Regions from separate parts of the Sinorhizobium sojae CCBAU 05684 genome, predicted to be linked through region 1. Evidence: predicted binding sites of a transcription regulator. Region 1 holds the regulator's gene; the other holds the start of a gene.
What was found. Region 1 encodes LexA, which represses DNA repair genes until DNA is damaged. Its sites were predicted from a motif close to TGTTCNNNNTGTGTTCNG; they were not measured.

Region 2: the regulator LexA is predicted to act here: its motif matches at 1,565-1,582, upstream of SJ05684_RS30430 (ImuA family protein).

What each region holds. Positions count from the first base shown of each region.
Region 1 is NZ_CP023067.1:1,446,115-1,451,918, forward strand. Features, by position in the region: gene SJ05684_RS07195 (SDR family NAD(P)-dependent oxidoreductase) at 1-37, shown strand, start outside; gene SJ05684_RS07200 (SMR family transporter) at 25-351, opposite strand; gene SJ05684_RS07205 (SMR family transporter) at 348-683, opposite strand; tRNA gene SJ05684_RS07210 (tRNA-Asn) at 858-932, opposite strand; gene SJ05684_RS07215 (hypothetical protein) at 1,072-1,365, shown strand; gene SJ05684_RS07220 (YrbL family protein) at 1,379-2,146, opposite strand; tRNA gene SJ05684_RS07230 (tRNA-Cys) at 2,666-2,739, opposite strand; gene lexA (transcriptional repressor LexA) at 3,249-3,959, opposite strand; gene SJ05684_RS29970 (hypothetical protein) at 4,140-4,307, opposite strand; tRNA gene SJ05684_RS07245 (tRNA-Ala) at 4,524-4,599, opposite strand; tRNA gene SJ05684_RS07250 (tRNA-Ser) at 4,686-4,775, opposite strand; gene SJ05684_RS07255 (septal ring lytic transglycosylase RlpA family protein) at 5,064-5,804, shown strand, end outside.
Region 2 is NZ_CP023067.1:3,137,994-3,143,797, reverse strand. Features, by position in the region: gene SJ05684_RS15320 (Y-family DNA polymerase) at 1-550, opposite strand, end outside; gene SJ05684_RS30430 (ImuA family protein) at 591-1,544, opposite strand; gene SJ05684_RS15315 (metallopeptidase family protein) at 1,713-2,147, shown strand; gene SJ05684_RS15310 (redoxin family protein) at 2,308-2,985, shown strand; gene SJ05684_RS15305 (DUF1737 domain-containing protein) at 3,074-3,280, opposite strand; gene SJ05684_RS15300 (HpcH/HpaI aldolase/citrate lyase family protein) at 3,277-4,182, opposite strand; gene SJ05684_RS15295 (hypothetical protein) at 4,294-4,539, shown strand; gene leuD (3-isopropylmalate dehydratase small subunit) at 4,675-5,280, shown strand; gene SJ05684_RS15285 (RidA family protein) at 5,290-5,670, shown strand; gene SJ05684_RS15280 (AAA family ATPase) at 5,687-5,804, shown strand, end outside.

The DNA of each region.
Region 1 (5,804 bases):
GTCCCCTTCGAAAGGGCAGTCGCGTCAGGCGGTGTGAAGCACCAGCACCGCACCGAAGACCAGGCAGAGGCCGATCCATCCGACCGGCTTCAATCTCTGACCGAAGAGAAGGCGTCCTGAGATCGCCGTTCCGAATATGCCGGTGGCGCCCAGCACGGCATAGGCGATCGCCAGCTCCATGCCTTTGACGGCCTCCGCGAGCAGCGCGAAGGCGGCGAGCACGAGGACAATCGAAATCGCCCCCCAGCCGCGGTGGCTGAAGCCGTTGGACTTCGTGGAGGCGAGATTGGCGGCCACGTCGAAAATGCCGGCCAGCACGGCGAAGGCAAAGGAGAAACTGGACATGCTCATCGCTCGCCTTCCTCGTCCTGCACCTTGCCGGCATTGACGAGAAGGATGCCGGCAACGGCCATGGAGAGGCCGAGCATCTCGCGACCGGTCAGCACGTGATCGAAGACAAGCACGGAGACGAGCGTGATCAGGGCGACGCCCGAGCCTTCCCAGATCGCGTAGGCGACGCCGACGGGAATCGTCTTCACCGCCCTTGCGAGAAACACGTAGGAGAGCGCGATCGAGCCATACATGACCGCGTGGCCGACATAGGCGCCGGCGGCCTTCAGCGCGGTAAGGCCGGCGATTTCGGTGGCAATGGCAAGAACCAGGAAAAACCATGCGAGACGCATGCGGAACCTCTGAGAGACCTGCAGCGCCGAGCGTCCTTCGGGACGCGCAAAGGACGCTCTAAATCTTTGAATCCACGCATTGTGCTTTCCGAAAATCGGGTCCGATTTTCGCACCGATGCGCAAACAAACGAAAAGAGCCATTCGGGCCTTCGCCGCGAATGGCTCTTCGAAACTGGCTCCCCGGGCCGGATTCGAACCGGCGACCTATCGATTAACAGTCGAGTGCTCTACCGCTGAGCTACCAGGGATCATCTGCGCCGCAGAAGTGAGGCTGCTAATACAAATGCTTTTTCGATTTGCCAAGCGATTTTTCAAAAAAAATCGAGAGCGCCGCTTGCTCGGCTGTGGAGAAAGCACCAATTCTGGGAAAGTCGCAGGAAGGAAGCAATGGCGCAGGGCGAGAAAAAAAGGCATTTCGGTATCGATCCGAAAACACGGGAGATGATCCTGGGAAAATGGCGCATCGGCCTGCCCGACTCGCCGGCCCTGCGGGTGACGGTGGGGCTGCTGCTCATCGCCGGCGGTATTCTCGGCTTTCTGCCGATTCTTGGCTTCTGGATGGTCCCGCTGGGGATGCTCGTGCTGTCGCACGACATACCGGTGGTGCGTCGCGCACGCCGGAGGCTCGCCGTGTGGTGGGCCCGCTGGCGCGGCAATGCCGAGAAATCATCCGGGGAGTAGAATGCGACTTGGGCTAGCTCGCCTGTGAAGAAACGTCGAGTGCGTCCGGAACGACCTCGAGTGGGTGGCGACTGCGCTTCGGCCGCAGATACGGCTTTAGTACCGCGTGGACGTGTCCCTCGTTTGGTAGCGCCGCTGGATCGTTCAATACTCTGGCGAGATTTAAGAACAGCTTCCCACGCATTTGCCGCAGTCGGAAGTCGTTGGCCCTGCTGCTGAGAGCGAAAATGCGCAACGGGCTTTTTTCACCGGTCCCGTCGATGCACAGCAGTTCCTCAAAACCGCGGCGATCCGTCACGACGAAGTTGCCGGCATTGCAATCCATCAGCACGATGTGAAGCCTGCGAAAGCGATCGAAAAGCTCTTCGATCATCGCCAGGTGCCTTGCCGTCAACCGCCCCGCCAGCGCCAGGTCGCGCAAGGTCGGGGCCAACTGTCCGTCTGCCATAGTGATCTTCTCGACCACGAGACCGAGACCGTGTTCGGTCTGAACGAAGCCCAGCACTCCGGGGATGGGGAGATCGGCTGTATCGGCCAGGGTGAACTTTCGGGCCTGTTCAATGAACTCGTCGACCTCGCGTCGAAAAGTGCGGTAGGCGCCGAACCGCTTGAACCGATCGAAGAAGCGGAGCATCCGCGTCGATTGGCGCTCGCCGCCCTTGCCCCTGGTTCTGAGAACCTTGATCAGAATGTTCGGGTATAGGTCGTGCTCGAAAACACACCGCTGGTGCCCGACTGCGCATTGGTGCCAGTCGGAAAGGGAGATCTTGCCGTCGAACATTTCCTCCCCCTCGGAATGCGACCGTTTTGTAACGAAATAGTGTCAGTGGAGGAAAATCAAGGAAAATCCAACCTTGTGGGTGAATTTATTGAGAACGTGACTGTATGGTTGTGTTCGACCAAGCGCCCGGTGAGGAGCCACTCGGGCACGAGAGGCTGCCGGTGCGTCAGATGATTTCAGCTGACCGCAAAATGCTCTAACGGCTGGCGGTTGTTTCGGAAGCGGATGCTCCCTCGAAACAGATAGAAGCCGTTTTCGCCGGAGCAGTCGCTGGTCCGGCCAAAACGGAATCGACGTTCCGCTACAGCGCCGCGCGTCTTTTCAGACGCGCAAAGGTCGCTGGAACTCTTTGAATCTGCGCATCGAGCTTTCCGAGGATCGGCTCCGATTTTCGGGGCGCTAGGCAAGTGGTCGTCGCCGCAAAGCATACACTCTGTAGGAGGACGCTCTCAGTCCACTTGTGAAAACATGGCGGCGCTCATCGGCGCCATCAAATCACGATCATCAGGGGGGAATTGTTGGAGGCCTCGCCCGGAATTGAACCGGGGTACAAGGATTTGCAGTCCTCTGCGTCACCACTCCGCCACGAGGCCTCACCGACAAGAAATATCAAGTCGTGGCCAGCGTTTAGAATCATTCGAGATGAACCGCAAGAGGCAATTTCCGAAAAACGCACCCCTCGTCTCGGCGCATTCTTGAAGGACGTTGGCGAAGCCGCCGGATTGCCGATGAATAGGTGATGCCCCACCAAAACGCGGCAAAAACAGTGAGACGGCGGCGCGAACGGGCTGTAGCATTTTGAATTGCTGCATGCATTTGTCCTTAAATCGAGATCGATTTCAAGGCGACATGCAGTACCCGGCAGTTTCCCACATCAGGGCAGCGATCGAAATCCGGACAGGGTCGGCAGCAAAGAGCGGAATGCCCCCGAACCCGCCGGTATCGCTCTGTTAATTTGCGCCGATTGTGCGAACCAAAATTCGTCCGACCGCAAAATTATCTCCGGCGCTGTGCGTCCCTCAGGACGCACAAAGGACACTGTTAGCTCTTTGAATCTGCGCTCGTGCTTTCCGAAAAGCGGGGCCGATCTCGGGGCGATGCGCTAGTGGTACCGTCGTATCAGCCCGACGAGTTTACCCTGGATTTTCACCCGGTCCGGTCCGAATATCCGGGTCTCGTAGGCCGGGTTCGCCGCTTCGAGCGCAATCGACGCACCTTTCCGGCGGAAGCGCTTCAATGTCGCTTCCTCATCGTCGATCAGCGCCACGACGATATCGCCCGGGCTGGCCGTGCTCGCGTTGCGGATGATCACGGTGTCGCCATCGAGGATGCCGGCCTCGATCATCGAGTCGCCCTTGATCTCCAAGGCGTAATGTTCGCCGCTGCCGATCATGTCGATCGGTACGGAAACCTCGTGCGTATTGTTCTGAATCGCTGAAATCGGAACGCCGGCGGCGATCCGCCCCATGACGGGAACCGCAATCGATGCCGTTTCGGCCGGCGGCGGCTCGGCCTTGGGCGCGGCAGGCGTCTTGCCCAGACTGCCCTCGATGACGCTTGGCGAAAAGCCGCGCCTTGGCTGCGCCGGAGCCGTATAAGCTTCCGGCAACTTGATAACTTCAAGCGCGCGGGCCCGATTGGGCAGCCGGCGAATGAAGCCGCGCTCCTCGAGCGCGGTGATCAATCGGTGGATGCCCGACTTCGATGCAAGATCGAGCGCGTCTTTCATTTCATCGAAGGACGGCGGGACTCCCGATTCCTTCATTCGTTCATGAATGAAGAGAAGCAATTCCTGTTGCTTGCGGGTCAGCATGGCGCGTCACTCCAGAATCGCGAAACAAATCAAGAACAGACACTATCCGTTCCATTTGTGTTCCGCAAGTGCCTAAAATTCCGTGAACTTTGCCAGGCTGAATATTTGGCCGACATCGCTGTGCCGGCGCCGATGAGCCATTGGGCTGTCCGGCGACGACGGCGTTCAAGTGGCGCCCGATCAATAGGCGAGACGCAGACCTCCGGGGCTGAGCACGTCGAAGTCAGGCTCAGGGTAGGGGCCGTGCCATTGCGTGTAGGTCGTATTGCCCGTAGCGCCGGTCGTGGCGCATCCCGAAAGTGCCAGGAGCGCCAATGCTGCAACCGCCATCAGAGTTTTAGAGGGCATGTTTTTCTCCACTCGCGGGAGTTGCCGAGATGCGAAACTGCAGACCTTAACTGTCCCTCAATTCGCTGGCGATGGCAAGGGAGCGTCGATGGCCGAAATCCTCATTTAGCCATCCTGGTAAACGACTTGGGGCGATGCGCCTCGGCGTAAACACCTGTTGCGTGAGCGGCCTGATCAGGGCCGTTGCGCTTCTGCGCGGCGGACAAAAGGGAAGAATGGTGGAGTCGAAGGGAGTCGAACCCTCGACCTCCGCAGTGCGATTGCGGCGCTCTCCCAACTGAGCTACGACCCCACGGGCCCAAACTATATAGAAGAATTCGACAGCCCGCGCCAGTCCGTTCGACTGCGTCGGCGGGCTCTGGTTCGGACGGGTTCAGGTGGCGGATGGGGTGGGATTCGAACCCACGGTAGGCTCTCACCTACGCCGGTTTTCAAGACCGGTGCCTTAAACCGCTCGGCCACCCATCCGGGCAGCGCGTTATTGCGCGAAGTGCGGTTCGTTGCAAGATTTAAGCGAGGCGTCCGCACGAATTATTTCTTGGACCTCTGCTGCTCGGCACCCACATTCCACCGGCCTCGCGTTCACCATTCGTAAACCATAACGAGCAAAATCCGGCGCGATCTCACCTAGAATTCGTATTTTTGCCTTGATGTTGTCATCATTGCTCGATTGTCCCTTTTCGGGACGCCGAAAGATCCGCGGGGGTGACATGCGGACCGTTCTGCCACGAATTTGCGAATGACCTTGTGGGACAGATGATATCTCATAGAAATGCGGCCTGCCTTGCGAGGGGATTGCGCCTCGCTGCAATTCCACTGCTTTGCGCTACGCTGGCGGCCTGCGGCTCCACGTCCAGCGTCAAGAAGAGCAAGTCGAGGAGCAAGGAATATTTCGCCGAATCCGTCTATGGCGTCAAAGCGAGCCCACGGGTCGCGACCGGGCGCAATATGCCGAAGGGCGGCGGGCGCTTCCAGGTCGGCAAGGCCTACCAGGTCAAGGGCAAGTGGTATAAGCCGAAGGAGGAGCCGGGTTACAACAAGACCGGCATGGCTTCCTGGTACGGCTCGGCCTTTCATGGCCGGTTGACCGCGAATGGCGAGGTCTACGACAAGTATCACCTTTCCGCGGCGCACCCGACCTTCCCTTTGCCGAGCTATGCTCGCGTCACCAATCTGGAGAACGGTACATCGGTCATCGTGCGTGTGAACGATCGCGGGCCCTATGAATATGGCCGGATCATCGATGTTTCCTCCAAGACCGCCGACCTGCTCGATATCAAGCGCAAGGGAAGCGCCAAGGTGCGCGTGCAATATGTCGGCCGGGCTCCGCTCGAGGGCAACGACATGCCCTATCTCATGGCGTCCTACGTCACCAAGGGCGATCGCAGTCCGGGCGTTGCGCCGGAAGGGCAGATCGCCACGGGGGTCATGGTGGCTTCGAACGAGCCGCTGCGCGACCAGGCGCGGGACCTTGGCACCCTGACGATTCCGGCGAAA
Region 2 (5,804 bases), 1.7 Mb from region 1:
TTGCCTGATCGAGCCTGAGGAGAAGTTGAGGACCGAAGCGGCGGGCAAGCGGCGCGCGCGGCGCCTCGAGAAGATCGCCTATCTGCTTCAGCCCGACGCGTTCGAGCGCGGTGGCGGTTTCAGCCGGCAGGCGGAGTGCCGCGACCGTCAGGGGAGCCAGAACCCGATCGGCTTCCTCGGGACCGATGACCGCGTCATGGCCATGGCGGGACACTGCCCAGGAGAGGCCGGCGGAGGAGGAAATGGTCGCGCGCGCCTCGACCCCGAGCGCAAAAAGCCGGGAAAGCACGTCGCTGACCAGCGCCTTTTCGCCGCCATGGAGATGAGCGCAGCCGGTGATGTCGAGGAACAGGCCATCCTTGCCGTCGAGCGCGACAAGCGGCGTATAGCGGTCGCACCAGTCGGCAAGCCCTTCCAGAAAGGCCTGGTCGGCCGCCCGGTCGGCGGCGATCACATCGAGCGCCGGGCACATGGCGCGCGCTTCCGCCGCGCCCTGGCCGCGCTTCAGGCCGATGCGTTCCGCAAGCGTATCGAGCGCGACGAGGCGCATGGCATTGTCGATCTTGGCGGCGAAAACGACAGGCGGGTGATCAGGACGCCCGCGCGAAAGCCAGGAGGCGCCCCAACGGCTGCGCGCGACGCGATCGGCCGGCAGATGCGGAAAGTGGATCGCCAGGATTCTCTGGCTGGTCGTTTGCCTGAAGAGCGGCGCTTCGGCGCTCATTGAGGGGGGAGAAGCGGCGGTCATGGGCGTTCCATTCGAGAAAGATGTCGTGAGGGGCAGACGCCCTGTTTTTTTCGACAAGAAGGTGAAAGCTCGGATGGCCGACGCTGCCGCAAAGCATCAAGCCGTCGGGGAGGGGACGTTCGCCGGCCGGTGCCGGCTTGATCTGAAAGCGGAAAAAGGCGCTGCTCGCCTCCTCTTCCCCCGCCTGTCGGAAGAGAAGAAGCGGAACTTGGCCCGCCCGCGCCTTCACGTGCAGGCGCCGGCTCTCGCTCAAGGCGAGAGAGGCGGGATTGCCGCGGATTTCCAGCACGACCGTTGCGAAGACCGGCACCGAAAGCGCCGTCTCGGCGATCCAGAGCGCATCCTTGACCTTGCCCGCGGACACGAAGAGGAGCCGTTCCGCGTCGAGCCCGTAGCTTCTCAGTCCGGGGGCATACGGATTGCCGGCCTCGCGGGCGGCAAGCGCCTGGCTGATCCACAGGACCGGGGCGAGATGGCCCTTTTCCTTCCTCCGCTGCTGGTACAGAACGGCAAGCGCCATGACGAAGCCGACCGCCGCGCCTGCATCGCGCGTTTCCCCATTGCGGATTTCCACCATTCCCCCGAGCGGCAGCCCGCCTTTGAGCACATCGTCGAGCGAGGGAATTCCAAAGGGCATGACCTGGCGGTCCGGCGCTCTCTCCCGGCCGCGGCGAAAGCCGGCGGGATCGGCATCCCGGGTCCCCGGCACGACGGCGGACGAGCAGCCGTTTTCAATCCGTGCTATGCTTTCACGAAGGGAAAGAATGGTTTGCCGTTGCACGGCGTTCTCGGCCATGACGGTCAACTCCGATCATATGTTCACTTTATGTTCTTATGGATTCCAGAGCTTGCGGAAAGAGTCAACAGTCATGATATAAGAATTTATTCCTTGCCCAGTCCGGGTGGAATTCAACACTCGAAAAACAAAGGCGAAACCGCTATATGAGGGCGACAAGGAGTGCCCATGGCCCGCAGAGACCAGACCGAAGATTGGCGGGAACGCCACGCACCGACGCTTACGATATTCGAACAGCTTGCGTTTGAAGCCTACAGCCATCTGCCGGAGGAATTCCGCAAGCTGACGACGGATCTCACCATCGAAGTTGCCGACTTCCCCAGCGACGATGTCTTCGAAGACATGGCGCTTGAGACGCCCTTCGACCTGCTCGGCCTGTTCGAAGGCCGTGGCATCGGCGAACGCTTCACGCTCGAAACCGGCGAGTTGCCGAACCGGATCATCCTCTACCGCCGCCCGATCCTGGACTATTGGGCGGAAAACGACGAAACGCTGGGCGACATCATCACCCATGTGCTGATCCATGAGATCGGCCACCATTTCGGCCTCTCCGACGACGACATGGAGCGGATCGAGGCGAGCGTCGAGCATCTGGGCGGCTAAGCGCACCTAGCGCTGCGCTTTATCCGACGCGCTATTCGCCGCGACAGGGATCGCAATCTACTGTTTACGCTTGCCCGTCGGCGAATATGGGCCCATTCTCGCTTCGATCCTGAGTCATACTGCCTTTTCTTGACTGGTCCTTCGGGCGAGGAGGTCGACCATGTCTGCGCACTATCCAGATCATCCGTTACAGCCGGGCGACAAGGCCCCGAACATTGTGCTGGACGCGATTTCGCGCGAAGGCAGGATCGCGCTTGATGATTTTCGCGGCCGTAGCCCCTTGTTGATCGGTTTGTTTCGGGGGCTGCTTTGTCCGTTCTGCCGACGCCATGTCGCAGCGATGGCCCGGCTCAACCCGGCCCTCAGCGAGAAAGGCGTCGCCTCTCTAGCGGTGGTAAACACCCCGGTGGAACGCGCGCGCCTTTATTTCCGCTATCAGCCGATACCCGGCCTTCTCGCAGCATCCGACACTGAGCGAGCTTCGCACCGCGTCTTCGGCCTACCTCTCCTCGAGTTCACGCAGAACGAGACCGACTGGCCGCACAGCGTCGGAATGGACGCAGTCACAGCCATGCGGGTCGATTGGCCGGGGGAACTGCCTGAGCCAATGGATCCCGCCACCGGGGGCGACCTTCTCGACAAAAAGGACGGGTATGAAATCACAGAAGCCGATCAACAGGTGCGGATACCCGGTCATATGCAGCTTGTCGGCCATTTCCTGCTCGATCGCGACGGCGTGGTGCGCTGGAGTTTCACCGAAGTCGAAGAGGATGGCCGAAATGTATGCCGGGCGTTGAATCCTGAAGAATTGATCTCGGCAGCTTCCCAACTTTCATGATGCAGCGAGAAGTCGGACCGTCGCGCTGTAGAACCGTTCGCCCGCAAGACTGCTGGGGATCAGGACTCCAACGCGCTCGATCGTCGCCTCACTGCTCCGAGAGCTTCATTTCCGGATGGTAGTCCTTGCCCGACACTTCCTTCACCACCGCCTGGCCGCACTGCATATGCTGGGTGTCGGCGTTGAAGGCGTAGCTCGGGTCGCCGTGGAGTTCCCAGCCCTGGTTCAGTGCCGCCGTCACCTTGTGGCAGAAGGAGGCGTCGTCGGGGCCGGTCAGAAAGCGATAGAGTTTCACGATCTTGCCTTTCGTGTTTCGATGATGTCCGCCTTGGCGGCGAGTTTCTGCGCCTCTTCGAGATGCAGCCGCTCCACCATGCGGCCGTTGAGGTTGATCACGCCCCTGCCGGCATTTTCAGGCAGGGCAAAGGCGGCGATGATCGTCCGCGCCTCTGCAAGCGCCGCGTCGTCGATGCCGAAGGCGTCGTTGGCGCAAGCGATCTGGGCGGGATGGATCAGCATCTTGCCGTCATAGCCCATGTCGCGCCCCTGCCGGCATTCGGCTTCGAAGCCTTGTGCATCGCGGAAGTCGTTGAAGGCCGCATCGACGGCGTCGAGGCCGCTGCCGCGCGCGGCGAGGAGGATCTGCATCAGCCAAGGCAGGAGATAGGGACGGTCCGGGAGGTCCGCCGCGCCCGTGGCCTTTCTCAGGTCGTTGAGGCCGACGACGAGACAGTCGAGCCGACCGGCGCGCGTGCGCCCGGTCTCGGCGATCGCCGGCGCATTGATCACGCCGCGCGGCGTCTCGATCATCGCCCAGAGCCTCACGCTTTCCGGCGCGTCCTGTTCCGCCAGCCAGTCGAGGGCGGCCTGAATGTCGGCGGGGACTTCGACCTTGGGCAGGAGGATCGCATCGGGATTGACCGCGAGTGCGGCGGCAAGATCCAGCCCGTCGAAACCCGCCTCCGTCCTGTTGATGCGGATGATCGTCTCGATCTCCGGGCGGTGTTCGGAAAGATGCCGTACCAGTGCGTCGCGCGTCTCTTTCTTGCGCTCGAGCGCCACGGCATCCTCGAGATCGAAGATGACGGCATCCGCGGCCAGATCTCTGACCTTGGCGAGCGCGCGGGGGTTGTCCGCGGGAACGGAGAGCACGGAGCGGCGCAGCCGCACGGGATGGTGATCGGTCGTTCGTGTCATACGCCTCGTTGTGCCCGCCTTTGCGTTTTCGCGCAAGACGGCACCCCTTCTCCTGCGCCCCTTGCAAGCGCGCGGGCGCACCCCCACATGCGGTATAGAAAGGTAATCACTATGCGCAGCATCCGCTCTGTACTGTTCACGGTGGCAGCCATCGTCCTCTCGATGGCGGCACTCGTCTTCACTGCTTCACTCGCCCTGGCGCTTGCCGGCATCGCCGCCGCAGTCGCTGTCGGCGGCGCGATTGCCGCGAGGCTCGGCCGGCGGCCGCGGCATGCGCATGCCCGCGCGGCTTACACCGGACGAGAGCGCGAAATGCGGATCTGGAACGACGGCCGCGGCACGATCATCGATCTGTGAAATGTCCGGGAGCGGCCGCCCGCATGCCGCGCTGCTCAGAAACCGGGCCCGGCAAGCGCAGATTCTCCTTCAATTCGGCGCAAAACTGATCTAAACGCTTCTGCCAACACTCCCGCTGAAATCGAAGGCCAAGACATGGAAAAGTTCGTCAAGCTCACCGGCGTTGCCGCGCCCTTGCCCGTCGTCAATGTCGACACGGACATGATCATTCCGAAGGATTACCTGAAGACGATCAAGCGCACCGGTCTCGGCAAGGGGCTTTTCGCCGAATCCCGCTACAACGAGGACGGCACGCCGAACCCGGATTTCGTGCTCAACAAGCCGGCCTATAAGGACGCCAGGATTCTCGTCGCCGGCGACAATTTCGGTTGCGGCTCCTCGCGCGAACACGCGCCCTGGGCACTCCTCGATTTCGGCATCCGCTGCGTTATCTCGACCTCGTTCGCCGATATCTTCTACAACAACTGTTTCAAGAACGGCATCCTGCCGATCGTCGTCAGCCAGGCGGACCTCGACAAGCTGATGGACGACGCCAGCCGCGGCTCCAACGCGGTGCTCACCGTCGATCTCGAGGCGCAGGAGATCACCGGCCCGGATGGCGGTTCGATCAAGTTCGAGATCGACGCCTTCAAGCGCCATTGCCTGCTGAACGGCCTCGACGATATCGGCCTGACGCTCGAAAAAGCGGGCGCCATCGACAATTTCGAGAAGGCAACTGCCACGTCCCGGCCCTGGGCGTAAGCGCGCGGGATGGCGGCCACGCTCATCTCCTCCGGTTCGCCCTTCGAGAAGGCGGCAGGCTACTCGCGTGCCGTCGTCAAGGGCGACTGGTGCTTCGTCTCCGGCACGACCGGCTACGATTATGCCACCATGACCATGCCGGAGACGGTGGAGGAGCAGGCGCGCAATTGTCTGAAGACGATCGAGGGCGCCCTCAAAGAGGCAGGCTTCTTGCTTTCGGATGTCGTGCGCAATCACTACTACGTCACGGATGCCAGCTTCGCCGACCGTGTCTTTCCGTTCTTCGGCGAGGTGTTCGGCGACATCCGCCCGGCCGCGACGATGATTGTCTGTGATCTGATCCGCCCGGAAATGCTGATCGAAATCGAGGTCACGGCGCTCAAGGGCTGAGGAGATCGAGGAGCCGATGCAGTTCGAGAGCACCGCCGACTATATCGCCGACAAGGACCTGATGGTTGCCGTCAATGCAGCGATCCGGCTGGAGCGGCCGCTGCTGGTCAAAGGTGAACCTGGCACTGGCAAGA